DNA from 3 places in the Dietzia sp. SL131 genome. Region 2 is predicted to be linked to each of the others. Evidence: predicted binding sites of a transcription regulator. Region 2 holds the regulator's gene; each other region holds the start of a gene.
The links. The regulator LexA, encoded in region 2, represses DNA repair genes until DNA is damaged. The targets are predictions, from matches to a motif close to CGAACANNTGTTCG.
Positions count from the first base shown of each region.

Region 1 (9,660 bases), 1.2 Mb from region 2:
GGTCAGGCGGGCCGGGTCTGCCGCTGGCAGTCAGGCTGGCCGGGAACCGTCTCGGCCGGTGCGGTAGTCCCGCTCGATGCCGGGCGGATTGGTGAGGTGGCCGTCGTCGGCGATGAGACGGTCGACGTGTTGTCGCCATCGGTGGTCGAGAATCCGGTCGCGCGCCTGGGCCAGCGGCCCGTGTGGTGTGGTGCGGTGTTCGTGACCGGTCTCGGTGATGATGGTCAGTTCGCCGAGCGGTCCGGGCCGGTAGGCACAGTGCCCGAAGGTCTTCTCCCGATGGTGCTTGCGACACAGGCACACGAGGTTCCACTCGGCGGTGGGTCCGCCCAGTTCAGGTCGCTGATGATCGAAGGCGATGACATGGTCGATCTCACAGTCATGGGCGTCGACCGTACACCCCGGGTGGCGGCACGTGCCGTCGCGGAGCCGGATTCGCTCGGCCAGCGCCGGGGTGATGAAGTACTTCAGCACCGCGTCCGGTGTGTCCTGAACACCCGGTTGCGGGTCGAGCAGTTCGAACCGGACCCTGGAGTCCCCGCCGGACAGGAGTTCCTCGCACAGCCAGTCGAAGCTCGAGTAGGCGCCGTTCACGAACTGCACGCGGTTGGGCAGGCCCTGGGCGACGCTGTCGATGATCGAGATCCGGATGGGCTGCTCGGTGCCCCACGACGCTCCCAGCGGGGGCCTGTCGGCGGCGTCGGCGCGGGTGCCGGTAGCGGCATCGCCCGCGCCCGCCGACTCTTCCGCGTCGTACAGGCTCGTGCCGATGTCGTTGGTCGTGGGGTCCCCGAGTGCGCACAGGGCGTCGGCGCGCAGTTGGTCGCGCGTGCGGGGGTGGCCCGACTCCGAGGCAGCGCGGGCGGCGGAGTCGATCCGGCGGCGGAGCTTCTCTGCATCCCCGCTGGGCAGCGAGGCCCACATGCTGGTCATGCCGTCGCGGGCCGGGCGGAACCGAACCGTCCGCTGGTCGACGGCGGCGTCCACGGCGTCGCCGGCGGCCTGCGGGTCATGACGCTCCCGGGACGCGTCGACCGCCGTGTCCAGGGCCGAGCGACTGGGCCGGTGGCCCCCGTCGAGGTCTCGGCTCAGGGCGCCGACGACGTCGGATTCCACCGCACCGATGATCGTGTCGGGCACCTCTGCCAGACGGCAGGCGGCGTCGATCGCCAACTGTTCGGGGAACAGTCCGCGTTCGATGGCCTTGCGGAGACGCGGCAGACGCGTGTGGACCTGCACGCCGGCCGTGACCAGGCGTGAGGCATGCCACCCGGTCAGCGACATGGCCGCGGCCAGGTGGTCGCGCGCACGGTCAGTGGGTTCGAGTCGGGAGTAGGCGGGACGCGAGTCCCCGAAGGGCGGCGCATCCGCCGGCCCCGGGGAGCCCCTGTCGACACTCCCCATCGCCTGGACCAACAGGTGGGCCGCCTGCAGCCGGGTCGCCGCCGCCAGGTTCTGCGCCAGCGTCGCCGAGCGCGCCACCTCGCTCAGGGCCTCGGTGCCCAGGGTGTCGAGGGACTCCGGCACCGCGCGGAGCGCCCCGGCGAAAGCCGACCTCGTCGTCGTCCCCGTTTCCTCGCTCACCACCGCACCCCCTTCAGCGTCGCACCCGACTCGAACATACAAGCGATCTTACCGGCACCCTCCGCGTAGCACAAGGGTTCGATTCGGCGGCGAGAGGTCCACACACGACAGCGGCGCCCCTCCGGGTGGAGGAGCGCCGCTGATGGGGCGGTGTCAGGCCGCGATGAGATACGACCGGTCAGGCAGGCCGATCAGGCCGTGATCGATCAAGCAGCGTTCACTCAAGCCGCTTTCACTCAAGCAGCGGCACCCTTGGACTTGCCGGCCGACTTCAGGTCGTTGCACGCCTCGACGACGCGCTCGGACATGGCCTGCTCGGCCTTCTTCAGGTAGGAACGCGGGTCGTAGACCTTCTTGTTGCCGACCTCGCCGTCGACCTTGAGGACGCCGTCGTAGTTGCCGAACATGTGCGCGGCGATCGGCCGGGTGAACGCGTACTGGGTGTCGGTGTCGACGTTCATCTTGATGACGCCGTAGGACAGCGCCTCCTCGATCTCGCTCTTAGCCGAACCCGAGCCGCCGTGGAAGACGAAGTCGAACGGCAGGTCACCGGCGTTGAGGCCCAGCTTCTCGACCGCGACGTCCTGGCCCATCTTCAGCACCTCGGGCTTGAGCTTGACGTTGCCCGGCTTGTACACGCCGTGGACGTTGCCGAAGGTCGCGGCCAGCAGGTAGCGCTGCCCGGTGTTGCCGGCGCCGAGGGCGTCGATGGTGGCCTCGAAGTCCTCACGGGAGGTGTAGAGCTTCTCGTTGATCTCGTTCTCGACGCCGTCCTCCTCGCCGCCGACGACGCCGATCTCGATCTCGAGGATCTGCTTGGCGTTTGCCGTCTTCTCGAGCAGCTCCTTGGCGATCTCCAGGTTACGGTCGAGCGGGGTGGCCGAACCGTCCCACATGTGGGACTGGAAGAGCGGGTTCTCGCCGCGGTCGACGCGCTCCTGCGAGATCTCGATGAGCGGCCGCACGAAGCCGTCGAGCTTGTCCTCGGGGCAGTGGTCGGTGTGCAGCGCGACGAGGACGTCGTACTTCGCCGCCACCACGTGCGCGAACTCGGCGAGCGCGACCGCGCCGGTGACCATGTCCTTGACGTTAAGGCCGGAGCCGAACTCGGAACCGCCGGTGGAGAACTGGATGATGCCATCGGACCCGGCATCGGCGAAGCCCTTGATGGCCGCGTTGATGGTCTCCGAGGACGTGCAGTTGATCGCCGGGTAGGCGAAGCCCTCGTTACGGGCCCGGTCGAGCATGTCCTTGTACTGTTCGGGAGTTGCGATGGGCATGTGGTCTCCTCCAGGGTTCTCGGCTGTGCGACGCGCGCATCTCGGGGCGCCGCACCCCTGTGGAGGTGGGCGCACACCCTCCAGCCTAGGCGAGCGTGACGACGCGCACCCGCGAGCCGTGCGGTACCGGTCAGCCGGGGAGCAGTTCGGCGAGCGCAGCGTCGGCCCGGGCGAGGTCGTCGCGGTCAAAAATGGAGGTGGACGCCATGATCTCGTCGGCCCCGGTCCGCTCGACGAGCACGGCGAGTTCGCGTGCGACCTTCTCCGCGTCCCCCTGGACGGCCCCCGCCATCCAGTCCTCGACCCGTCGCAGCTGCTGCGGACGGAACCTGCGGTCCAGGATCTCCGTCGGCGACCGCAGCGGGCCGAACACCCCGGTCTCCCGGGATTCCGCCATCGCCCACGCCTCCGGGAGGAGTAGCTGTCGCGCGGTCCCGACCGAGTCGGCGACCATCACCTCCAGGCTCACCACCACATAGGGCTCCGGCGTGGCCTCGCTCGGCCGGAACATCTCGCGGTAGCGATCCAGGGGCGACGGGTCGGCGAGCAGCCTCGGTCCCCCGAGCACGACGGGCAGTCCGGCCCGTGCAGCGACCTCCAGGCCCCGACCGGTCGCGAGCACGAACAACGGGGGCGGGGCCTCGACGACCGGCAGCGCGGTGACGGGCCCCCGACCGTGGAGGAAGTCCTGCACCGCGGTGATATCGCGGGCGAACGCGTCGGTGTCGTACTCGGCGACGCCGAGCGCCGCACGGACCGGTGCGGTGAACCCGAGCGAACGTCCCACCCCGAGGTCGATACGGCCCGGGTGCATCGCCTCGAGCATGGCGAACTGCTCGGCGACGATCAGCGGTCGATGGTTGGGCAGCATCACGCCCCCGGATCCGAGGCGGATACGGTCGGTGCGCGCGGCGGTGGCCGCGATCAACAGCGGCGGGCTCCCGCTCGCGATCCCGGGCACCGCGTGGTGCTCGGCCGTCCAGTAGCGGTGGAAGCCCAGGGCGTCGGCCCGCTCCGCGCGGGCCAGGGTGCCCTCGATCGCGGCGGCGTGAGACTCGCCGACGCGGGTCCGGGACCTGTCCAGGAGACTGAGGCGGAGGGTGTCCGGCAGGTCGGTGGGGGCCACGACCACACCGTAGCGCCCGGAGTGACGTCGATCGCGGACACGGCCGGGCCCGGGGTCCGCGGGAGTATGATCCTCCGGTGAACACGCACCTCGTGGCCGAACAGGCACAGCAGGTCCTCGCCCTGGGCCCGGGCTTCATGGATCCCGAATTCTGGCTGTCCGGCGACGGACCGTTCGGCAACGCCATCCTCCCCGCGCTGCTCGCCGTGGTCTTCATCGAGTCCGGACTGTTGTTCCCGTTCCTCCCCGGCGACTCACTGTTGTTCACGGCCGGCCTGCTCACGCAGCAGGACAGCCCGTTCGCGCCACTGTGGGTGGTGCTGGTGACCGCGCCGATCGCGGCGTTCCTCGGGGACCAGGTGGGGTACTTCATCGGCAACCGCTGGGGACATCACCTGCGGGAGCGGCCGGACGGGCGGTTCTTCAAGCAGGCCTACATCCACGAGGCCCACGAGTTCTTCGACAAGTGGGGCCCGGCGACGATCATCCTCTGCCGCTTCGTCCCGATCGTCCGGACGTACGCGCCGCTGGTCGCCGGCATGGCGGGGATGCGCTACCGGGTCTTCGTCTCGTTCAACGTGATCGGGGCCCTGCTGTGGGCTGCGGGCGTGACCGCGCTGGGCGCGTGGCTCGGCCAGTTCACCTTCATCAAGGAGCACATCGACCTGATCCTCATCGGCATCGTGCTGGTCTCGGTGCTGCCGATGGCGATCACCGCGGGCCCCAAGGTCGTCGACCGGATCCGCAACGGGCCCGCGGCACCGGCCATGTAGCGCGCCCTCCTGCCGCCGACGCCTAGTCCGGTCCGCGCTCCCCCGGCCCGCGCCAGCGCAGCGCGACGACCGCGGCACCGATCACCACGAGCACCCCGATCCCCTGCAGACCCGGGGAGTCGTCGGCCTCACCGAGGACGACCGCCGTCGCCCCCAGCGCGATTATGGCCAGCACTGCGGCCAGGACCAGCAGGAAGTGCACCCGGCGCTTCATTCCTCGACCCATTCGAGCAGGTCGCCGGGCTGGCATTCGAGCACCCGGCACATCGCCTCGAGCGTGCTGAACCGCACGGCCTTGGCCCGACCGTTCTTCAGCACCGAGACATTGGCGGGCGTCAATCCCACCCGCTCCGCGAACTCTCCGACGCTCATCTTGCGCTTGGCGAGTTCGACGTCGATCCGCACGATGATCGGCATCAGACCACCGTGTCCATCTCGGAGCGCAGGGAGGTCGCCTGCCGGAGGAGCGCGCGCATGACGACCATGAGCAGCGCGGCGACCGTGATGATGACGACGACGAGGAAGAGCAGTAGCGGCAGGCCGGGATCAGTCGCGTTGATGCCGACCAGCACGAGCACCACCACGAGCATCGCCCAGGCGGCGACGATCGCCCCCAGGATCACATCGACCCAGACCAGGGACCCGTCCGTGAAGATGCGGTCGGCCCTGACCATCGAGAGCAGCTTCCAGGTGGCCACCACCACGACCTGGATGCACACCACCCAGTAGATCGATACGGCCGTCAGCAGCCACCGCAGGTGCGCGTCGCCCGGTGACGTCTCGGCCATGTGCGCGAACTGCCCGGGCAGGGACATGGTCTGCAGCAGGACCAGTATCGCGAACAGCACCACCAGGCACACCCGCAACGGCAGGACCGCTCGTTTCTCGATATTCATACACCGACTATGGACCTATACCTATCGAAAAACAATAGGCGCGGGAAACGGCGGGCGGGCGTCGCGGTGGGCGGGCGAGATGGCGATCAGGCCGGGGCGGCGTGTTCGCGGATCCAGGCGTGCATGGCGATCCCGGCGGCCACGCCGGCGTTGATCGAGCGGGTCGAGCCGAACTGTGCGATCGAGACGGTCTTCGCGGCCCGCAGCCGCGCGTCCTCGCTCACCCCGGGCCCCTCCTGTCCGAAGAGCAGGACGCAGTCGCGCGGCAGGCTCGCGGTTTCGAGGGGCTCGGCACCGGGGAGGTTGTCGACGGCGACGACCGGCAGCCCCTCGGAGCGGGCCCACTCCATGAGGGCGCCGACGTCGGCGTGGTGGCGCAGGTGCTGGTAGCGGTCGGTGACCATGGCCCCGCGTCGGTTCCAGCGGCGGCGGCCCACGATGTGCACCTCGGCGGCCAGGAAGGCGTTGGCGGTGCGCACGACGGTGCCGATGTTGGCGTCGTGGCCGAAGTTCTCGATGGCCACGTGGAAGGGGTGCCGACGGGTGTCGAGGTCGGCGACGATCGCCTCGCGGCGCCAGTAGCGGTAGCGGTCGACAACGTTGCGACGGTCGCCTGCGTCCAGGAGGTCGGAATCCCACCGGTCGCCGGCCGGGCGCGGCTCCCCGGGATGCTCGGTCTCCCACGGGCCGACGCCGACCGCGCCCTCGCCCCACTCGGTCGGGCCCGCCGCCGTCACGAGGTCAGGCGCTGATTGGACAGCTTGACGAGTCGGCTGGGGGCGACCTGCGAGGCCAGGTACATGGCGGTGGCCTGCTTCCCGACCGGCCGGTGGACCTCGCGGCCCAGCGCCCGGCGGATCCTGCCGAACACCCCGGAGGGCTCACGCGCCGTCTGCTCGGCCAGGTCGAGGATCTCGCCGGCGACGTCGCCCTCCGTGAGGCGCACGCCCATCGTGCGCATCCCGGTGGTGTTCACGCCCTCGAGCATTCCGGTGCCCACGTACAGCGGCCACACCGAGCACACCCGGATGCCGTGGCGGGCCCACTCCAGGTCCAGTGCCTCGGTGATCCCGCGGACCGCGAACTTGGTCGCCGAGTACGTCGCCATCTCGGCCTGGCCGTAGATCGCCGACGCCGAGCAGAGGTTCACCACGGTCGGGGTGGCGGACTTCTCCAGGAACGGGAACGCGGCGCGACAGCCGTAGAGCACCCCCTTGACGTTGACGTCCACCAGCGCGGCGTCCTGCTCGAAACTCGCGTCCATGAACGGAGTGCCGTAGAGCAGGCCGGCGTTGTTGACCAGCACGTCCAGCGCGCCACCGCTACGGGCGGCGAGCTCGGTGAGAGCGGCCTCCCACGCGGCGGGATCAGTGACGTCGAGCGAACCGGTGACGATCCGCTCGTCTCCCTCGGCCCACGCACAGGGCTGGAGGTCGTACGCGCCCACGAGGTAGCCGGCGTCGGCGAACCGGCGCGCGGTGGCCTCGCCGATCCCGCGGCCAGCGCCGGTGACCAGGACCGTACGGACCGTGCCGGTGGACGGCGTGCCGGGACCCTGTGCGCCCGCGGCGGTCACGACGCGCTCCCGGCGGTACGCGCCGCGGCGGCGGTACCGGTGAGCAGCAGGAGCGCCGCGGTGGCATAGGTGTCGATCACTCCGACGTCCAGCGCCCGGGCGAGCGCGGTCCCGCCCTCGGTCTTGCGGCGGACCAGGATTAACGCGTCGCTGAGCAGGAAGACCGGCCCGGCGACCGCCAGGACCGAGGCCGCCGGTCCGTGCGACCGGTCGACGGACGTGGCCAACGCGGACAGCGTGGCGAGCAGCCCGCCGTACGCGGCGAGCGGGGCGTTGGCGCGATCCTCTGTGAGCAGCACGGCGCCCGCGACGCCGGCGACGACACCGTGCACGGCGGACTGCACCGGCTTGAACCGCAGCCCCGACCGGAGCATGAGTCCGCCCAGGGCCAGGTGCCCCGCCCCGAACGCCGCCGCACCCGCGACGAGCCTCGACTTGGACCGGCTCGCGTGGCCGCCACCGAGCATGAGGATCACGTCGCCGGCGGTGTACGCCGCTCCGGTGGCCGACAGCAGCGCGGTGTCGACCGCGGAGAGCCGACCGTCGCGCAGCGCGATCGCCAGCGCCGCCGGCACGATCACCGGCTTGCACAGCTTCTCCAGCGCGCCGACCCCGGTGGCCTTGGCGATCTCCGTCCCCACCGCGGCCGCGAGGAACGCGGGCCCCTCCGGGCGGGACGTGTCGCCGAGTGCGCCCACCCGCTCCGTCAGCGCCTGCACCAGGCGATCGCGGAATGCCCTCGTCGTCGTCGTTGTCGTCGTCGTATCCATGCCGGTCACTCCAGTCCCAGGTCGGTCAGACCCAGCAACGCGCGGTACTCCACGCCCTCGGCCCGGATCACGTCGTCGGCACCGGTCGCGCGGTCCACCACGGTGGCCACGCCCACGACCTCGGCGCCCGCCTCGCGCAGGGCGGCCACTGCCGTGAGCGGCGAGTTCCCGGTGGTGGTGGTGTCCTCGACGACCAGGACACGGCGACCGACGATGTCGGGGCCCTCGATGCGGCGCTGCATCCCGTGCTTCTTGGCCTCCTTGCGCACCACGAACGCGTCGATCGGCCGGCCGGGCGCGTGCATGATCGCCGTGGCCACCGGATCGGCGCCCAGCGTCAATCCACCGACGGCGTCGAAGTCCCAGTCCGCGGTGAGTTCGCGCAGCAGCCGTCCGATCAAGGGCGAGGCCTCATGGTGCAGCGTGGCGCGGCGCAGGTCGACGTAGTAGTCGGCCTCGCGCCCCGAGGAGAGCGTGACGCGACCGTGGACGACGGCCAGCTCGGCGACCAGCTCGGACAGTCGCGTGCGGGCCTGGGCGTCGACGGTGACGGGATCGGTCATGGGACTCCTCGCGGGGACACGGTGTTCATTGACACGGTTGTGTGGTGACACGGCTTGTGGTGACACGGTTTGTGGTGACACGGTGGGCGGAACGGCTGCCCCCGACTCTAGTCCGCCCCCGGAACGCCCCGACCCGCTGCGGCGTCGGGTCAGTCCCTGATGTCGGGCGGGAGCCGAAGCTTCGCGGTCTGCTCCACGTCCGGGTCGATGCCGGGACGCTCGCGGCCTGAGGCATCGTCCGCCTGCTCGCCGGCCTCGTGGCTGGGTCGCCCGTCCGCCTGCTCGCCGGCCTCGTGGCTGGGTCGCCCGTCGGCCTGCTCATCAGACTCCGCGTTCGGCTCCGCGTCCGGCTCCGCGTCCGGCTCCGCGTCCGGCTCCGCGTCCGGCTCCGCGTCCGGCTCCGCGCGCCGATGATGACGTCGCCCGCTCGACGGCGTCGCCCCCACCTTGGCCGCGAGGTCCGCGACCGTCAGCCGGCCCGACTCGCCCTCCTGGCTCTCCTCGGCGGCGTCGGCCCCGTGCCGGCCACCCGACGTGCGGTCGAGGTCGGAGCCACCGTCGATGCGGGCGGCGTCGAACCGCTCGACCTCGTCGCGGATCTCGTCCTCGTCGTCCTCCGAGCCGAGCGGCTTGATGCCGGCGGCGCCGGTCGCCGCGCCCGCGGCGAGCGGAGGGACCGACGCGTCCTCGGGGTAGGCCTGCCCGACACCGCGAGTCGGACGCGACAGCGGGGGCCTCGGCGCCAGGTGGTCGGCCGCCACGTCGCCGCGGGCCGGGACCGGCCCCGACGGCTCCATGATCTCGGCGAACGGGTCGGGTTCTTCGGCGGCGGGTTCCGCGGTCTGTGCTGGCCCGGCGGCGACAGCGGTGACGGGTTCATCTGCGGCCTGGTCGCCCGCAGCGCCGTGCTCGGTGTCGTCCGCGGTGTCGTCGGCGGGGTCCCCACGGTCGGCCACGACGGGCACGTCGGTCAGGTCGCGCGCCCCCCTGCGGTCGGGGACCAGGCGGAGGTGACCGGCCCGCCGGGGCTCGGGCGCCGGAGGCGACGTGCCCTCCTCAGGGGCGACGGCGGTGGCCACGCCGGCGACCCGG
Region 1 covers NZ_JAPPRI010000003.1:2,684,888-2,694,547, forward strand. The annotation lists gene OVA21_RS13540 (HNH endonuclease signature motif containing protein) at 31-1,584, opposite strand; gene fbaA (class II fructose-bisphosphate aldolase) at 1,821-2,864, opposite strand; gene OVA21_RS13550 (MsnO8 family LLM class oxidoreductase) at 2,995-3,990, opposite strand; gene OVA21_RS13555 (DedA family protein) at 4,128-4,763, shown strand; gene OVA21_RS13560 (hypothetical protein) at 4,786-4,977, opposite strand; gene OVA21_RS13565 (helix-turn-helix domain-containing protein) at 4,974-5,180, opposite strand; gene OVA21_RS13570 (DUF2975 domain-containing protein) at 5,180-5,659, opposite strand; gene OVA21_RS13575 (TrmH family RNA methyltransferase) at 5,746-6,396, opposite strand; gene OVA21_RS13580 (SDR family oxidoreductase) at 6,393-7,235, opposite strand; gene OVA21_RS13585 (lysoplasmalogenase family protein) at 7,232-8,005, opposite strand; gene pyrE (orotate phosphoribosyltransferase) at 8,011-8,568, opposite strand; gene OVA21_RS13595 (hypothetical protein) at 8,718-9,660, opposite strand, start outside.
Region 1: the regulator LexA is predicted to act here: its motif matches at 1,616-1,629, upstream of OVA21_RS13540 (HNH endonuclease signature motif containing protein).

Region 2 (9,660 bases):
ACCCGACGTTCCGTTCGAGCCCGGCGACGAACTGCTCGTGGTGGCCCCGGAGGAGGTCGAGGCCGATATCAGCGAGGTCGTCCTGGGCGGGTGACCGTCACCGCGATCTCCCGTCCGTAGTCCCATCCCGGTGCGAGGGGCAGGTCGTCGCCGCTCCAGAAACGGCCGGGGTCGTACCAACTCGCCTCACCCGCGGGCAGGAGTACACCCATCGCCTCCAGGGTGACCCCCACGACCTCCGCGCAGTAGGCCGCCTCCATACGCATCGCCGCGCCGGCATCGGACCCCGGTCGGTCACTGCGCCCCGTGACGCCCGGCCGCTTCCCGCGTGCCGCCCACCGTCCTCGTGCCCACCTCGCGGTGAGACGTCCCGCGGAGGGGAAGGACACCCCGTTCAACCGGGCGATCGACTCCAGTAGCGCGTCCTCGTGTTCCCCGCCCACCTCCGGGGAGATCTGGCGGAACCACGCTCGTTGGCCGTACGGCCCGGCCCACTGCCGGACAGCCGACTCGAGGTCATGCAGCTGCACCCCACGCTGGTGGCGACCCGTCCACACGTCCGGCAGCGCCCGTCCCATCTCGGCGTGCCACAGCAGCGGCGGCATGTCGTCCAGGACCACCGCGACGCCCACGTGGTTGACGGGCGCGTTCGTGAGGGTCTGGATCAACCGGTCCGCCGTGCTCCGGCCGCGGAAGAGCCAGAGGTCCCCGGTGCGGGTGCGGTGCGCCGCGGCGGCCAGGGGGACGGTGTCGACGCTCATACCGCGATCCTGCCAGGCCGCCCGTGCGTACCCGCCTAGTCTCGGCCGTATGGCTCCCAGAGGACGACAGTGGCTCAAGGTGATCGGCGCGGCGGGTGCGGCGGGGGTGGCCGCCACGGGGATCCTGGCGGCCCGTTCCGAGCGGCGTCGGCGGTCCTACGAGCCCGATGAGGTGCGGGAGCGGCTGCACGAGCGCTACGCGAGGATCCAGAGTCGGCGGGACGGCGTCGTCGACTAGGGACCGCGCCGGTCGGAGCCCGGGGATGCGAGTCGATATCCTTGCGGCACCATGCCGTCGTCCTCCTCAGCCGCCCCCGATCTCCGCCGAGCCCGAAACGACCTCCTCGCCCGTCTCGACGATGTCGGCACCCTCGACGCCCATCGTCTCCGGTCCAGGGTCCGTCGTGCCCGCGTCGACCAGCTGGATGACCTCGGACGGCGGATCGACGAGGCCGCCGAGCGCGTGCGGCGCCGAACCGAGTCGATCCCCACCCCCCGATACCCGGAACAGCTCCCGGTCAGCGCCCGCAAGGACGAGATCGCCGAGGCGATCCGGGACAACCAGGTGGTGGTGATCGCCGGCGAGACGGGGTCGGGCAAGACCACCCAGATCCCCAAGATCTGCCTGGAACTCGGGCGCGGGGTCAAGGGCATGATCGGCCACACCCAGCCGAGGAGGTTGGCCGCCCGCTCCGTCGCCGAGCGGATCGCGCACGAGCTCGGGGTGGAGATCGGTGGCCCGGTCGGGTCCGCCGTCCGCTTCGACGACCGCACCAGCCACGAGACCGCGGTCAAGCTCATGACCGACGGTGTGCTGCTCGCCGAGATCCGGCGTGACCGGCTGCTGCGGGCCTACGACACGATCATCATCGACGAGGCCCACGAACGCAGTCTCAACATCGACTTCCTGCTGGGGTATCTCAAGCAGATCCTGCCCCGTCGCCCGGACCTCAAACTCGTCATCACCTCCGCCACGATCGACCCGGACCGTTTCGCCCGTCACTTCGCCGGCGCGGAGGGGCGCCCGGCCCCGGTCATCGAGGTCTCGGGGCGCACTTATCCCGTGGAGGTCCGGTACCGGCCCCTTCAGGTCGTACACGCCGATCGCGTGGTCGACCTGGATCCCCTCGACGCGCTCGCCGACGCCGTTGCGGAGCTCCTACGCGAGGACGACGGTGACGTACTCGTGTTCCTCTCCGGTGAGCGTGAGATCCGCGACGCCGAGGAGGTGCTGCGGGGCCGGAAGTTCCCGGGCACCGAGATATTCCCGCTGTTCGCCCGCCTCACGGCAGCAGAACAGCAGCGCGCGTTCCGGGCCCATTCCACCCGGCGGGTGGTCCTGTCGACCAATATCGCCGAGACCTCGGTGACCGTGCCCGGCATCCGTTACGTCGTGGACACCGGCCTGGCGAGGATCTCCCGCTACTCCACCCGGACGAAGGTGCAGCGACTGCCCATCGAACCGGTGTCCCAGGCCTCCGCCGCGCAGCGCGCGGGACGCTGCGGCCGCGTCGCCGACGGGATCTGTATCCGCCTCTACTCCGAGGAGGACTTCGACTCGCGACCGGAGTTCACCGACCCGGAGATCCTGCGCACGAACCTCGCCTCGGTGATCCTGTCGATGGCGGATCTGGACCTCGGCCCCGTCGACGACTTCCCGTTCGTGGAACCCCCGGACCGCAAGGCCGTCCGGGACGGGCTCACTCTGCTCTCCGAACTCGGGGCGGTCAGGGTCGACGACGACGAGCGCCCTCACCTGACCGAGGTGGGCCGTGACATGGCGGCACTCCCCCTCGATCCCCGACTCGCCCGGATGGTGGTCGAGGGCCATCGCAACGGTTCGCTGTCGGACGTGCTGGTGGTGGTCGCGGCCCTGACGGTGCAGGACGTCCGCGAGCGTCCCGCGGAGGAGCGGGACAAGGCAGACCTGCTGCACCGCCGCTTCGCGGACAAGACCTCCGACTTCCTCGGATATCTCAATCTGTGGAGGTACATCACCGAGCAGCGCCGTGAGCTGTCCGGCAGCGCCTTCCGCAAGATGTGCAAGGCCGAGTATCTGCACTGGCTACGCATCCGAGAGTGGCAGGACCTCAACTCCCAGCTGCGGAGCATGTGCCGTGAACGAGGGTGGCATCCCGCGTCCGGACACGCCGCGGAGGACGACCTCCACAAGGCGGTCCTGACCGGTCTGCTCACCAATGTCGGTATGCGAGACGAGGAGACCCGCGAGTTCCGGGGCACCCGGGGCATCCGGTTCCAGGTGTTCCCCGGGTCGGACCTGTCCAGGAAGCCTCCCCGCTGGGTGATGGCATCCGAACTCGTCGAGACGTCCCGGTTGTGGGCGCGTGACGTCGCCCGGATCGATCCGGGGTGGATCGAACAACTCGGGGGTCACCTCACCCGCACCCAGTACTCCGAACCGCACTGGTCGGACGCCCAGGGTGCGGCGATGGCGTATGAGAAGGTGCTGCTGCTGGGATTGACCGTGGTGGAGGCGCGGCGGATCCTGCTCTCCAGGGTCGACGCCCCGCTCGCCCGCGAGATGCTCGTCCGCCACGGGATCGTGGAAGGACGCCTGGTCACCCGGGTCCCGGTCATCCGCGAGAACGCCGAGGCCGTGGAGCAGGCCCGTGAACTGGAGACGCGGAGCCGCCGTCGGGATCTGGTGATCGACGACGAGGCATTGGTGGCCTTCTATCTCGATCGCCTGCCCGAGGACATCACCTCCGGCCGGCATCTGGAGTCCTGGTGGAAGAAGCGTGGTCATCGCGACCAGGAGGCCCTCCGTCTCACCCCCGAGGACATACGCACCTCCGAGGCGGTGCCCGATGCCGCCGATTTCCCGCCCCTCTGGCGTCAGGGAGAGCGGAGTTTCGAACTGCGGTACGCGTTCGATCCGGGCGTCACCACCGACGGGATCACGGTGCGCATCCCGCTGCCGCAGCTGTCCTCGGTCACCACCGCCGGGTTCGAATGGCTGGTGCCGGGGCTGCGGGAGGAGCTCTACACGGAGATGCTCCGCACGCTCCCCAAGTATCTGCGCCGACTGTGTTCACCTCCCGCCGAATTCGCGTCCCTGTTGGCGGGAGACGTCTCGCCCCGGTCCGCCCCCTTGTCCGTGGCTCTCGCGCGAGCGCTGTCTGCCCGGATCGGTACCACGGTCGACCCGCGTGACTTCGATCAGAACCAGCTACCGGGCCACCTCCGGATGCGCTTCGAGGTGGTCGACGGCGACGAGGTCGTGGCGTCCGGAACGGATCTCGCGCAGTTGAGGACCCGGTTGGTGGACAGGGTACGGGCGACCCTCAACGCCCGTCTGGTACCCGACAAGGGGCCCTGCCGGGAGTGGACATCCGACACCATCGGCGACCTCCCGCAGTCGGTCACCGGCTCGGTGGACGGTGTCGAGGTGACCGTCTACCCCGCCCTGCGCGTCGGTGGGGACGGAATTCACCTCGTGGCGTGCGCCACGGAGGACGAGCGTCGATCCACCCAGGCGTCGGCGGTGCTCACGCTGGTCTCGGGCGGCCTGGTCTCGACGGCATCGATTCTGCGCGGTCGCCCGGTCCAGCAGCGGCTCGCGCTCACCCAGTACCCGCATGGCGGGATGGAATCCCTGGTCTCGGATGCGTCGCTCGCCGCGAGTGGGCGGATCATCGCCCGGCGAAAGGGCGCACCGGTTCTCACGGTCGCGGAGTTCCACGAACTCCAGGCCACTGCGCGGGCGGAGGTCCCCGGTGCGGTGGCGTCCGCGATCTCGTCGGCGGTTCCCGCGCTGATGGCCGCCCAGTCCGTGTCGGGCCGTCTGGCGGCGGCGCCGGCAGACGTCGCCGACGAGGTCCGTCCCTCGCTGGACTTCCTCGTCGGGCGCGGATTCCTCGCCCGCCATCCCTCGGATGTGCTTCCACATCTGGAGCGACATGTGCGGGCGGTCGGCCTCCGGTTGGACCTCGCGGAGAAGTCACCCGCCCGGCACGGCAAACTCACGGCGAAGCTGAACCGCTCCGAGTCGATCGTCGAGGAGGCGTGCGCCGCGCTGCGACGGCGGCCGGGTGGCGCACGGGCGTGCCGCGACCTGCGGTGGATGCTCGCCGAGTACCGGGTGGGGCTGTTCGCGCAGTCACTGGGTACCGCACGGCCGGTATCGGCAGAGCGGATCGACAAGGCGGTCGCGTCTGCGCTCGCCCCGCGGTCATCCCGATGACGCCGAGCGGTCAGCGGCTCGCGCGGCGCTCCCGGAGGGCGATGATCTCGCCTTCGAAGTCGTCGGCCGAGCTGAACTGCTTGTACACGGACGCGAACCGCAGGTAGGCGACCTCGTCCAGATCCTGCAGAGGGCCCAGGATGGCGAGCCCGATCTCGTGGGCGGGAACCTCGGACGCACCGCCGGATCGCACAGCGTCCTCGACCTGCTGGGCGAGGCGACGCAGAGCGTCCTCGTCAACCGATCGTCCCTGGCACGCGCGGCGGACACCCCGGACGACCTTGTCCCGACTGAACGCCTCGGTCACCCCGTTCCGCTTGAGAACCGTCAGCAGGGGCGTCTCCAGCGTCGTGAACCGGTGTCCACACCGGGGGCACTCCCGTCGACGCCGGATCGCCTGACCCTCGTCGACGGATCGTGAGTCGATTACCCGAGAGTCCTCGTGGTGGCATGTCGGGCAGTACATTCCCGTGGGGCCCTTCGTCGACCGGAGTTCACGCGTCCCGGATCGTGCCTGACGGAACGCGGGGGCGGTATACAACCGCCCACGGTCCATTCTAGGAGGCCCGCTGCCCGGTCACGCGTAGGCGGGTCCACCGAGGAAGGCCACTGCGAGAAGCATGATCACGCCGAATGCGATCCCGCACGCCAGTAGCACCCAGGCCGGCACGTCGTCGACGACCCCGGTGGACGCCGGGGCCTCGACATGGCACGCCCGCACGCGGTCCGTGGAGACCGGGCGCACGAGCACACGGCGACCCGGGGCGACCGACGTGACGGCGGCCGGACGGGCGGTCACCCGCGGCCGGACGAGATTCTCCGCACGCGAGGACGTGACGGCGGGCCGGCTGCCCTCCGGTCGGGCCAGGGGGCGTCGCGGCGCACGGGTGGACCGCGCCGACACGTCACCGGGCCGGTCGAGGTGCGCGACCCGTCCACGATGGTCGTCGGGGCAGACCTCGGTCCACCGCGCGGCCGGACGTGGGTGGGACTGAAGCTCGACAACGGTCATGGTGGCTCCCTACTCGATACGGTGTGCGATCGTGATTCGCACACCTGTATGTGTTTCTCAGTACATCTGTTCGAATCCGAACTCCCCTAGAGTTGTATCACGCGACTCCGACACAGTCACGATCCACGGAGGAATTTCTTCGAACACGTGTGTGGCGCGCCGCAGCCCGTGGCACTAGGGTGTAGACAGATCACAGCGTCGAACATCCATTCGCCGAAGGGACCACACGAGATGCCGAAGCCCGATTTCGAGTCACTGACGGACCGACAGAAGAGCGTTCTGCTCCACATCCACGACACCGTCAAGGAGCGTGGCTATCCGCCGAGCATCCGCGAGATCGGGGACGCGGTCGGCTTGCAGTCCACGTCGTCGGTGGCGCATCAACTCCGCACGCTGGAGAAGAAGGGCTTCCTGACGCGGGATCCGCACAAGCCGCGGGCGGTCGACGTCCACGGTGTCCCGGGGCAGAAGTCACGGGGCCGTCGGTCACCTGCTCCGGAGCCCCAGCGTCCGGGCGGCGCGGTCGAACCCGTCTACGTCCCCGTGCTCGGCCGGATCGCGGCGGGCGGGCCCATCCTCGCGGAGCAAGCCGTCGAGGAGATCTTCCCCCTGCCGTCGGACCTCGTCGGATCAGGCGATCTGTTCATGCTCAAGGTCGTCGGCGAGTCGATGATCGACGCCGCCATCTGCGACGGCGACTACGTGGTGGTCAGGCGGCAGAACGTCGCGGACAACGGGGAGATCGTCGCCGCCATGATCGACGGGGAGGCGACGGTCAAGACCTTCCGGAACGACTCGAGCGGAGTCTGGTTGCTGCCCCACAATCCGTCGTTCAGCCCGATTCCGGGCGAGCACGCGACGATCCTCGGCAAGGTCGTGACAGTGTTCCGGAAACTCTGAGTCCCGGTTCGAACGACGCGCCGCCCGTCCCCGAAGGGGTCAGGCGGCGCCGTCATGTGGACCGCGGGCGGCGAACTCGTCCAGTTCGCCGGCCACGGACGCGGGCAGGCGGACCACCAGCCGGGTTCCGTCCTGGGTGTGTTCCTCCTCGACCACCGCGCCCTCGGCGTGGACCCGCGACACCACGTCCCCGCGGGAGTACGGGACGGACAGGGTCACCTCGGTGTCCCCCGAGGCGACGATCTGCGTGATTCGCTCGAGGAGTTCGTCGACACCCTGCCCGGTGACCGCCGAGACGAACACGGCGTCGGGCAGCGCGTGGTGCAACTCGGTGAGGACCACGGGATCCGCGGCGTCGATCTTGTTGATCACCAGGAGTTCCCGAGGCCGCTCCGCGTTCTGCTCCTCGACCACCTCGTTGATCACCTTGCGCACCGCCTCGATCTGGCGGAGCGGGAAGGCATCCGAACCATCCACGACGTGGAGGAGCAACTCGGAGTCGACGACCTCTTCCAGTGTGGACCTGAACGCCTCGACCAACTGGGTCGGCAGGTGTCGGACGAATCCCACGGTGTCCGTGAAGACGACTGCTCTGCCGTCAGGCAACTCGGCCTTGCGCGTCGTCGGGTCGAGTGTGGCGAACAGGGCGTTCTGAACCAGGACGCCGGCTCCGGTGATCCTGTTAAGCAGGCTCGACTTCCCGGCGTTCGTGTAGCCGGCGATGGCGATGGACGGCACCGGAGTGGAACGCCGTCGGTGCCGTTTGGTGTCCCGGGCCTGCTTCATCCCCTTGATGTCCCGGCGCAGACGGGCCATCCGCTCGCGGATCCGACGCCGATCGGTCTCGATCTTGGTCTCACCCGGGCCACGGAGACCGACGCCGCCGTTGCTCCCGGCACGACCGCCCGCCTGGCGCGACAGCGACTCGCCCCACCCACGCAGACGGGGGAGCATGTACTCCATCTGGGCGAGGGTCACCTGGGCCTTGCCCTCACGGCTGGTGGCGTGCTGCGCGAAGATGTCGAGGATCAGCGCGGTACGGTCGATGACCTTCACGTTGACCGCCTTCTCCAGCGCGAGCAACTGTCCAGGGGTGAGTTCGCCGTCGCAGATGACGGTGTCCGCGCCGGTCGCGGCGATCACGTCCTTGAGGACGCTGACCTTGCCCGACCCGATGTAGGTGGCGGCATCGGGCTTGTCACGCCGCTGGATGAGCGCGTCGCACACCTCCGATCCCGCGGTCTCGGCGAGCTGGGCGAGCTCGGCCATCGCGGCGTCCGCCTGCGCGGCGGACCCTTCGGTCCAGACACCGACGAGCACGACCCGTTCGAGTCGGAGCTGGCGGTACTCGGCGTCGTTGACGTCCTGGAGTTCGGTGGAGAGCCCCGCCACCCGGCGCATCGAGGATCTCTCCTCGAGCTGAAAATCACCGATGGACGGATCGAGGTCGCGTGTCGGCCGGTCAGCGGCCGTGTGATCAGTAGTCATTCGGGTTCATCTTCTCACACCGGGCCCCCGGTGTCCCGTGCGAGACGGTGTGCTACCGACCACGGTGGTAATGACCGCGGGCGACGAGTGTGGACGGCCCAGTGAGCGAGGACCCGGCCTCGGTGAGTGAGACCTCCACCTCGCCGCCGGGGACCACCACGACGACGTCGCCCGTCGCCTCCCCCGAGTCGGCCAGCGCGGCGACCGCGGTCGCGACGATTCCGGTTCCGCAGGACATGGTCTCCCCTGATCCCCGCTCGTGGACCCGCATCGAGACCCGACCGTCCACCATCGGGGTGGCGATCTCGACGTTGACGCCGTCGGGGAAGAAGTCCCGGTCATACACCGGGGCCTCCTGCACCGGCAGCCCGGCGAGGCCCGCGGCGTCCAGATCGGGGACCACACAGGCGAGGTGCGGATTGCCCATGTCGACGGCGAGTCCCGCGAAGGTCCGGCCACCGACCTCCGCCGAGGACAGACCCAGCAGACGCGGCTCCCCCATGTCCACCCGCACCACCGCGTCAACACCCGAGTGTGAGAGGACCTCGGCGGGGCGGGCCCCTGACCGCGTGCCCACCGGGATCGAGCCGGCCTCCGCTCTCCCGGTCGCGACGAGGGCGTGGACGAAGACCCGGACCCCGTTGCCGCACATCTCCGCGATGGAACCATCGGCGTTGCGGTAGTCCATGAACCAGTCCGCACCGTCCACGCCGGGCGGCAGGGTCGCGAGCACGCCGCGGTCGACGAGGGCTCCGGCGGTCGCGATCCGCAGGACTCCGTCGGCGCCGATTCCGCCACGCCGATCGCACAGTGCTCGTACGAGGTACACGTCGAGGTCCAGGTCGGCCTGATCGTCCGGGAGGATCACGAAGTCGTTGAGGGTGCCGTGGCCCTTGAGGAAGGCGATACCGTCGGGCTGCGAGGCCTGGCGCGTCGAAGTCATGGCGAAATCGTACTCGCCGGCGGGGACCGTTCCGCACTGTGGAAATGTCGGATGATGCCGGACGGTACGCCCACTAGAGTCGACTTGGAGAACGGTCCCCTACCTCCAGGAGAGCATCGATGTCCGAACGCATCACTGTCGGCGGAATCCAGGTCGACGAGGTCCTGTACGACTTCGTCAACTCCCAGGCGATCCCGGGCACCGGGGTCGATCCCGACGCGTTCTGGGCGGGCGCCTCCGAGATCTTCACCGAGCTGGCCCCCCGCAATCGCGAACTGCTCGACACCCGCGACCGGTTGCAGTCCCAGATCGACGCCTGGCATCACGAGAACCCGGCGCCGATCGACCCGGG
Region 2 covers NZ_JAPPRI010000003.1:1,448,794-1,458,453, forward strand. The annotation lists gene OVA21_RS07565 (potassium channel family protein) at 1-94, shown strand, start outside; gene OVA21_RS07570 (hypothetical protein) at 69-761, opposite strand; gene OVA21_RS07575 (hypothetical protein) at 811-999, shown strand; gene hrpA (ATP-dependent RNA helicase HrpA) at 1,051-4,965, shown strand; gene nrdR (transcriptional regulator NrdR) at 4,976-5,431, opposite strand; gene OVA21_RS07590 (hypothetical protein) at 5,543-5,977, opposite strand; gene lexA (transcriptional repressor LexA) at 6,167-6,877, shown strand; gene hflX (GTPase HflX) at 6,917-8,365, opposite strand; gene dapF (diaminopimelate epimerase) at 8,418-9,308, opposite strand; gene OVA21_RS07610 (malate synthase G) at 9,428-9,660, shown strand, end outside.

Region 3 (9,660 bases), 560 kb from region 2:
GAGGTCGTCGTCACCGGGCCCGGGGCCCCGCAGGTGCCGACCGATCGGACCAATCTCGCCGCCCGGGCCGTCGACCTGCTCCGCGAGGAGGCGGGATCGGACGCCCGGATCGCCATCCGGATCCACAAGGGCGTCCCCGTGGCCGGCGGGATGGCCGGCGGCAGCGCGGACGCCGCCGCCGCGCTCGTGGCCACGGACCGGCTGCTCGGTCTGGGACTCGGCCGGGCGGCGCTGGAGGAGCGGGCCGCGAGGCTGGGCAGCGACGTGCCCTTCTGCATCCGCGGCGGCACGGCGCTGGGTACCGGGCGCGGCGAGAAGCTCGCGACGCTGCTGCACGCCCGTGCCGAGCAGCACATCGTGGTGGCCCTGGCCGACGGGGGACTGTCCACCCCGACGGTGTTCGCCGAGCTCGACCGGCTGCGCGCCGAGCGCGACCCTGCTGATCCCGGGCGCGGCCTACCGCGCGCGGGCGGGGTCGACCCGCTCGTGGCGGCCCTCGCCGGCGACGATCCCGCCGCCGTGGCCGGGCTGCTCGCCAACGACATGGAGGCCGCCGCGCTCTCGCTCATGCCCGCCCTCCGCCGGACCCTGCGCGTCGGCCGGGAGGCCGGGGCCCTGCACGGCATGGTCTCCGGCTCCGGCCCCACCTGCCTGTTCTTCTGCACCGACCGTGACCACGCGATCGCCGTCGCCGCCGAGATCAGCGAGCACGGCGTCGCCCGCGAGGTCCGCGTGACCCGCGGCCCGGTCGGCGGTGCGCACATCGTCGACGACCCCACAGGAAAGTAGAGATGGCCCCCACCAACCTCATCAACCTCGAGCAGTGCTCGGTCTCCTTCGGGATCCGGCAGGTGCTCGACAACGTCTCACTGGGCGTCAACGCCGGCGACCGCATCGGCGTCGTCGGCCTCAACGGGGGCGGCAAGACCACCCTGCTGGAGATCCTCACCGGCGTGGCCGAGCCCGACTCCGGGCGCGTCTCGCAGGTCAGCGGTCTGCGGATCGCCGTGGTCACGCAGCGCACGGAGCTCGCCGCCGACACCGTGGGCCAGGCCGTGGTCGGCAGGCTCGGCCTCGCGGTCCACGAGTGGGCCGGTGACGCCCGCGTCCGCGCGGTGCTCGACGGCATCGGGATCCACGACCTGGGACTGGACACGCCCGTCGCGGATCTGTCCGGCGGTGAGCGGCGCCGGGTGTCGCTCGCCGCGGCCCTCGTGCAGGATTTGGACCTGCTCGTGTTGGACGAGCCGACCAACCATCTCGACGTCGAGGGGGTCCAGTGGTTGGCGGACCACCTCGTCGCGCGATCGAGTGCGCTCGTCGTCGTCACCCACGACCGGTGGTTCCTCGACACGATCGCCACCCACACCTGGGAGGTGGTCGACGGCCACGTCGAGCAGTACGAGGGTGGCTACAACGACTGGGTGTTCGCGCGCGCCGAGCGCGACCGCCAGGCCGCGGCCACCGAGTCGCGTCGTCAGAACCTCATGCGCAAAGAACTCGCGTGGCTGCGCCGCGGCGCCCCCGCGCGGACGTCCAAGCCGCGCTATCGCATCGAGGCGGCGGAGGCGCTGATCAAGGACGTGCCGCCGCCCCGCGACTCACTACAACTGTCGAGCTTCGCCGCGCGGCGCCTCGGCAAGGTCGTGATCGAGCTGGAGGACGTGCGCCTCGACGCCCCCGACGGCCGCACCCTCGTCGACGACCTCACCTGGCGACTGGCCCCCGGCGAGCGAGTGGGCCTCGTCGGCGTCAACGGTTCCGGCAAGACCACGCTCCTGCGGGCGCTCGCCGGTGAGGCCCCTCTCGCCGCGGGCAGCCGCAAGGAGGGCAAGACCATCCGGATCGGGTGGTTGCGGCAGGAACTCGACGACCTGCCGCTGGACCAGCGGGTGCTCGAGGCGATCGAGGACGTCGCCGCCCGGGTGGCATTCGGCAAGGACGAGCTCACCGCCTCCCAGCTGGCCGAGCGGCTGGGCTTTTCGCCGGCCCGTCAGCGCACGCCCGTCGGCGACCTGTCCGGCGGCGAGCGACGGCGCCTGCAGCTCACGCGCGTGCTCATGGCCGAGCCCAACGTCCTGCTGCTCGACGAGCCCACCAACGACCTCGACATCGACACGCTGCGTCAACTCGAGGACCTGCTCGACGGCTGGCCCGGCACGATGGTCGTCATCTCGCACGACCGCTACCTCGTCGAGCGCATCTGTGACTCGGTGTGGGCGCTGTTCGGCGACGGCCAGCTCACCAACCTCCCGCGCGGCATCGACGAATACCTCGAGCGCCGTCGCGTCGCCGGGGCGGCTGGCGACTCGGGCAAGGTGTCGCGCTCCACGCCGCGCGCCGCGTCTGCTTCGGCTGGCGGCTCTGGGGCCGGTGCCGCGGGTGGTAGTGCCACGGCTCCCGCCCTCTCCGCCGCCGAGGAGCGGGCACTCACCAAGGAGATGTCGAAGATCGAGCGGCAGATGGGCAAGCTCGACAAGCGCGAGGCCGAGCTCCACAAGGCCATGGCCGATGTCTCGGCAGGGGCGATGGACACCGAGAAGCTGGCCGCCCTGGACCGCGAGCTCAAGGACGTCTCCGTGGAGAAGGACACGCTCGAGGAGCGCTGGATGGAACTGGGCGAGCAAATCGAGGGTTGAGGCGCCCGGCCGGCCGACCTAGGCAGCCGACTGCGACCCCGGTTCGCGCTCTGCAGCGTGGAGTCGCTGTTCCGCCTGAGCGCGCAGGTACCTCCGTTCGGAGGCGCGACGGTGCCGGGTGTGCGGTTGGCGCTGCGATCCGGGTATGCCGTCTCCGGTTCTGCCGGCTTCGGCGGCCTCCTTCTGTAGCCGGGAGCGTTCGGGGTGTCGCGGTGCGCCGAACTCCGCCAATGGGCCGGTGGGGGTGGTGATGACGCGTGTCCCGGGGTCCTTGTCGGGATGGTTCGGACCATGTATCCACACGTAGTCCTCGTCAGTGCTCCGGTAGTAGGCCCAGATGCCATCGGTCTTGAGGCGATGGTGGGTGCGGCAGATGCTGCCGAGGTCGTCGCTGGTGGTGTATCCGCCGCGTTGGGGATCGTCGTGGTCGAAGGGGATGATGTGGTCGAGGTCCGTCTTGTCCGCCGGGGTCTGGCAGCCGGGGAAAACGCAGGTGCCGTCGCGACCCCGACAGAAGCGGGCCAGTGCCTCCGAGGGGTTGTACCGGCGGGAGGCCTCACTGTCCGGGTCCGCGAGCGTGTCGATCGCGTCGAGTCTGCGCCTGGCGAATCGCTGCAGTTCATCGGACGTGAAGCGACTGACGGGGCCGTAACCTGCCACGAACAGGCCCCGGAAGTCCGCGTCCCCGTCGTCGTAGGCGTGGATCACGACCCGGCGGGCCGCGGCCATCGCGTCCGGGTCCGTGGGGTGGTCTCCGTCGGGTGCGGGCAGACAGGTCCAGCCGCGGCTCAGGGCGAGGAGGCCGGCGGCCCTGAGTTGCCCGATCGACCGGGGGTCGTCTGTTGCGGCGGTGCGGACCAGGGCTTCGATCCGCTCGGTGATCTCCAGGCCGTCGACGGCTGAGAGGGTCGCGGTGAGCAGCGCGAGATCGCCGGTGACCGGCGTCATCTTCACGTTCTGCTCTCGCCGAGCCTGTTGTGCGCGGGCGTCCGCTCCCACGGGGTCGCAGCTCGCGACGTGCTTGCTGAGCATCTTGCGCAGTGGCCCGATCCTGGGAGGGTGGGTTCGGCGCCTCGTCGGTGCGAGTCCCTCGCTGATGCGGCGGTCGAGTTCCGGCATGAGACGGTCCTCCACCAGGGCGGTCTCCTCGGCGATGGCGTGGGCCGCGTCGACTCCGATCCACCCAGTCGTCAGCAGTGTCGCGGTGAGAGGCAGCCGCTCGGTCAGTTCTATGGCGGTGGCCACCAGCCGAAATGCCCCGCGGCGGGACAAAGCCATCGAGGCGCTCACCATGGTCGCCGCCGTGTCCAGGGGATCGCGTCGCTGGTCGTTCTGGGTTGACCTGGATACGCAGTCGTACGCATAGGCCACAGTGCGGCCTTCGGCAGCGTTGATCGCCCGCTGCGCGAGATAGCCGCGTCGCTGTCCGGGGTCCCATCGGCTGAAGGCCTCAGGGACGACGACGTCGGTGGCGGGGGTAGGCACCGTCGTGAATCCCGGCGGGGTCACGAACGGCGAGTGGGCGGTGTCTGTTGGGCTCATGGTTCGACTGTATGTTCGAGGTACGACATGGTCGGAAGAAGTGGCTGTCACGGCCGTGACCTGCGGTGCCCTGGATGCCCCGTTCAGGGCGGCGCAGGTCAGACGGCACTGCGGTTCAGACGGCACTGCGGTTCAGACGGAGGCGTGGACGGCAGCCAGAAGTGCGTCGGCGTAGGTGAGGCATGGCGGTACGGCGTGCCACCGCGCCCGGGCGCTCTATGGATACCGCCAGGCCGTGGGCCCGGGCGGCGTCTGCAGCCTCGTGACCTGCGGTGCCCTGGATGCCCCGTCCAGGGCACCGCAGGTCGGACGGCACCGCGGTTCAGACGGTGGCGTGGATCGCGGCCAGCAGGGCGCCGGGATCTGTGAGATCCGGCAGGACGCCGTGGGCGCCGGCGGCGCGGAGGTCGTCGGCGGAAACCCTGCCGGTGGCGACAGCCACGCAGACGGCACCCGCGGCGCGCGCCCCGCGGACATCGTGCACGTGATCGCCCACGACCACCGACCGCCCGGGGGTCACGTCCACACCGCGGGCCCGGGCGGCGGCGAGGGCGTCGCGGACGAGGTGGGCGCGGTCCGCGTGGTGATCACCGAACGCGCCGAGTCCGGGATCGGGCAGCCCGTCGAAGCCACAGAGCCGCAGCTTGAGCAGCGCCGTCCGCCGCATGTTGCCCGTGACGATCCCCTGGTGCAGTCGCGGGTCCGCGGCCAGGGCGGCGACAGCTTCGTGGGCGCCGGGCAGGGGACCGCCACCTCCGGCCAGGAGATCGTCCCCGAACGTTTCGCAGCGCCGGGCCACGGCGTCCATGAGGGAATGGACCACCTCGTCGTCGTCGACACCTATCCCGTTGATCTCGAGCAGATCGGTGAGGATCGCGCGGTCGGTCCGTCCGGCGAAGGACACGCCCATGACGGGGTCGCGGCCGAGGAGGTCGGCGAGCGCCGGGGTGATCATGCGGGTCCCGAAGCCGGCGGGGTCGAGGAGGGTGAGGTCGAGGTCCCACAGGACGAGTACGTCGCTCACGTCCCGAACGTCTCCAGCAGCGGCGCCAGCCAGGTGGTGAGGAAGGTGCGGAGGTCGTCGTCGGAGCGGGCCTCGGGCGAGTCCAGGCACAGCACCGACCAGCCCACGTGCACGCCCACCTCAAGGGGCGTCGTCGCGGCGTCGAGCACATCGGTGAACGCGCCGGTGAGCATGGTGAGTCGCTCGGAGACGGCCTGCGAGACCAGGTCCTCGCGGCTGCCGAAGATGGAGTAGACGGTCTGGCGGCTGACCTCGGCCCGCTTGGCGACCGCGGCGATCGTGACGCCCCCGAAACCGGCGCGCCCGATGACGGCTCGGGTGGCGTCGAGGATGGAGTCGCGGGAGCGCACCCCGCCAGTATCCCGGACGCCGCCGGACGCCGTGCCTAAAAGACGGCGCCCCTAGAATACAGCGCCCACGTCCTGCCGCACGATCCTGTCCAGCGGGCGCTCGGCGATCGCGGCGATGGTCAGCGACGGGTTGCACGCGGCGGTCGTGCCGGGGATGAGCGCGCCGTCGACGACGTACAGCCCGCGCTGGCCCGGGACGCGGCCGTCGAGGTCGCAGACCTGTCCCATGACGGCGCCGCCGAGCGGGTGCCAGGTGGAGTTGAGCATGCGGTTGGTGTCCGTGAGGTGGTCGGTCGGGCCGGCGATGTCGCGTGCGGTGCGGTCGACGTGGGTGAGGATGTTGGAGCCGCCGCCGGCCGGCCATCGGATGATCCCGCGGTCCTGCGCGGAGTCGTAGACGACCCGACCGCGGTCGGCGCTGACGCCGTAGCCAACCATCACCGTGGTGTGGGGGTCCGGTCCGAACGGCGGGAGCGAGGCCTGGATGACGGTGTGGGCGGTGGCGGGGTCGGACCAGTTGAGACTGCCGTAGACCACGGGCCCGCCCTGGACGGCGCCGAACCCGGCGGTGGGGTCGGTCCACAGGTAGATGCGGTCGGCGTTGGAGCCCCAGCCGCTGCCGACGGCGTCGGGCAGGTCGGTGACGGCGTCGGTGGCGGCGGCGCGGGTGAGCAGGGTGGAGGTGCCCACCGAGCCGGCGGCCATGATCAGTGCCGGGGCCCGCATCGACAGCGTCCGGACGAGCCGTCCGGCGGTGTCGAGGACCTCCACGTCCAGCTCCCAGCGGCCGTCGGGAGGCGGCGCATCGCGCGCACATCGTGCAGAGGCCGGACGTCGACCAGGCCCGTGGCCTCGGCGCGGGCGAGTTAGGTGACGTCGACGGAGTGTTTGCCACCGTTGTTGACCCCCAGGGAGCTGTCGCCGTTGGTGTAGGACGGGCGCATCTCGCCGCGCAGTTCCGCCAGGGCGTAGTCCCAGTCCATCGGCATGGGGATCTTGCGCAGGGGCAGCCCGGCGTCGCGGACGCGCTGGGCGAAAACGCGGGAGGCGGCGTACCGGGGCGCGGCGACGAGCTCGTCGGGGGCCTCGGCGAGGCGCAGCATCCGGGAGACGCGTGGGTAGTACTCGCGCTCCATCTCGCGCCAGTCGATCGCGCCGGGGGACCACGTGTGGAACAGCTCCTCGGTGGGTTGTAGTGCCATGCCCTGGTAGATGAGGGAGCCGCCGCCGACGCCGGTGGCGCAGACGGACGTCATGTTCTCGCCGACGGACGCCTCGAGCAGGCCGGTGTGGCGCGGGAGGTCCACGGGGCGGCCGAACACCTCGGCCGGCGGGCGGAACCACGGGGCGCGCTCGTCGGGGGAGGTGGCGCTGGGGAAGGTGGTGGAGCCCGGTCCGGTGGGCCAGCGACGGCCTCGTTCGACGACGACGACACCCGCCTCAGCGAGACGAAGCGCTGAGATGCCGCCGCCGAATCCGCTCCCGACCACGATGCACCGGTGGTCCTGCGCATCGTGGGGGATCCGTCCGGGTGCGGGGGAGTCGGTCGCGGCGCCGGCGGAGTCGCTCGGCCGGGCGGCAGCCGCGGGGTCGGTGGCCAGGGCGGCGACCCCGGCGGCGGCGACGGTGCCGAGGAAGCCCCGGCGGGAGATGTGCCGCATGGGCGTGAAACTAGACAGTGTTGACGAAAACTGTCAATATCGTCGTCCCGGTCGAGGAGGCCGGGTCGGGTCCGTAGGCTCAGGCCATGAGCAGCAAGAAACCCTCCGGCAAGAGCGGCAGCAAGAGCGCGTCCAAGAGCGGTGCCAAGAGCGGTGCGAAGAAGAAGGACCTCCTGCCCAGCGGTCTGGAGAAGCTGCCGAAGAAGGCCTACGAGGCCGAGCTCGAGCGGCTGCAGGCGGAGCTGGTCGAGATGCAGGCCTGGCTCCGGGAGACCGGCAACCGGATGGTGGTGGTCTTCGAGGGGCGCGACGCCGCGGGCAAGGGCTCGGCCATCAAGCGGATCACGCAGTACCTCAACCCGAGGCACGCCCGGATCGTGGCATTGCCCGCCCCGACGGAGGTGCACAAGACGCAGTGGTACTTCCAGCGCTACATCGAGCACCTGCCGGCGGCCGGGGAGATCGTGATCTTCGACCGGTCCTGGTACAACCGGGCCGGGGTGGAGCGGGTGATGGGTTTCTGCACACCCGACGAGTACCGGCGGTTCCTGCACCAGGCTCCGATCTTCGAGCGGCTGCTGGTGGAGGACGGGATCATGCTCCGCAAGTACTGGTTCTCCGTGTCCGACGAGGAGCAGGAGCGCCGGTTCCGGTCGCGCCATGACGACCCGATGCGCCGCTGGAAGCTCTCGCCGATGGACCTGGAGTCCATCACCCGGTGGGAGGACTACAGCCGGGCCAAGGACGAGATGTTCGTCCACACCGACATCCCCGAGGCGCCGTGGTTCACGGTCGAGTCCGAGGACAAGAAGCGCTCGCGGATCAACGTCATCTCGCACCTGCTGTCGACCGTGCCGTGGGAGAAGCTCGACCCGCCGGAGCTGGAGATCCCCGAGCGGCCGAAGGGTGCGGACTCGAGCTACGACCGCCCGCCGCGCGAGGAGTTCAGGTACGTGCCGGACGTGGCCTCGCAGTTGTTGGAGGGCTGAGGCGGCGGGCCCGCATCGGGGGCAGTGAAGTAGGAATTCCTAGTATCCGTGCGACGGTCGGTGGGCGGCCTGACACTATGGGGTCATGAGCGAATTCGTCAGCAGCCGGCGTGATGGCCGGATACAGCACATCGTCCTGGACCGCCCCAAGGCCCTGAACTCGCTGGACCTGTCCATGTGCCGGGCCCTGCACACGGCGCTGGACCAGGCGTCCAAGGACGAGGACGTCGAGGCCGTCGTCACCACCAGCACCTCGGAGAAGGCGTTCTGTGCGGGTGGCGACATCCGCGCGCTGCGCGACGCCGCGGCGGCCGGTGAGCACGAGAGGAACCACGAGTTCTTCTCCGAGGAGTACGCGATGGATCTGGCGTACCACACGCACCGCGTCCCCACGGTCGCCGTGATCCACGGGGTGGCCATGGGCGGAGGCCTGGGAGTCTCGATCAACGGTTCGCACCGCGTGGTGACCAAGAAGGTCATGATGGCCATGCCGGAGACGGCGATCGGCTTCATCCCGGACGTCGGCGCCAGCCACTTCCTTCCGCGCCTGTGCGGCGGCGGCGCACGCGGCCTGGCCGTGGCGATCTACCTGGGCACGACGGGCGTGCGGATGAACTCCGCCGACGCCCTCTTCACCGGCCTGGCCACCCACCTGATCGACGACGACGAGCGCAACGCCTTCGTCGACGCCGTCGCTGCCATCGGCTTGGCCGACGCGCTGAAGAGGTTCGGTCTCGAGCGCGCCGAGGCGGGGGAGTCCGCCGTCGAGGCCCGTATCGAGCGCATCGAGGACGTCTTCTCCCGCGACACCGCGCAGGAGATGATCGCGGCGCTGGAGTCCGGTGAGCAGGACGAGTGGGCCACGTCCACTCTCGAGATGTTGCGGTCGCACTGCCCCACGTCGATCGTCGCCACCATCGAGCTGCTGCGCGCCGGGGCGAAGGCGGAGGACCTGCGGGAGTGCCTGGACAACGAGCTGGCCCTGGGCGCCTGGATCACCGCCCGCCCGGACTTCGTCGAGGGCGTGCGGGCCGTCGTGATCGACAAGGACCGCAACCCCACCTGGGATCCGGCGGATCTCGATTCGGTGGACGTCGACGCCATCCGTTCGGCGCTCGCCGGGAGCTGAGCGGTTTCTCCGCGGACTGATCGGGATACGCTGAGCGGCGTCCGGCGCACGGGGCGCCACTCGTGAGGAGCGTCATGACTAGCAGCGGAGACAACGTGGGCCCTCCGGCGGCGCCGACGCCGGAGGCGCTCGCCCCCCACGAGGAACCCAAGGGCTGGGGCATCGCCGGCGTCACGGCGGTGTCCCTCGCGGCCCTGTTCGTGGTGGTGTGGGGACTGTCCGAACATGCGAGTCTGCTGATGCCGGCGTTTCTGGCGCTGAACCTGGTCATCGCCGCCCAGCCCCTGCAGCGGCTGCTGCAGCGGGCCGGGCTGCCCCGCTGGGGG
Region 3 covers NZ_JAPPRI010000003.1:2,004,984-2,014,643, reverse strand. The annotation lists gene OVA21_RS10270 (4-(cytidine 5'-diphospho)-2-C-methyl-D-erythritol kinase) at 1-789, shown strand, start outside; gene OVA21_RS10265 (ABC-F family ATP-binding cassette domain-containing protein) at 792-2,639, shown strand; gene OVA21_RS10260 (HNH endonuclease signature motif containing protein) at 2,658-4,181, opposite strand; gene OVA21_RS10255 (HAD hydrolase-like protein) at 4,504-5,205, opposite strand; gene OVA21_RS10250 (TetR/AcrR family transcriptional regulator) at 5,202-5,555, opposite strand; partial or broken gene OVA21_RS10245 (GMC oxidoreductase) at 5,607-7,216, opposite strand; gene ppk2 (polyphosphate kinase 2) at 7,303-8,205, shown strand; gene OVA21_RS10235 (enoyl-CoA hydratase/isomerase family protein) at 8,291-9,334, shown strand; gene OVA21_RS10230 (AI-2E family transporter) at 9,409-9,660, shown strand, end outside.
Region 3: the regulator LexA is predicted to act here: its motif matches at 4,186-4,199, upstream of OVA21_RS10260 (HNH endonuclease signature motif containing protein).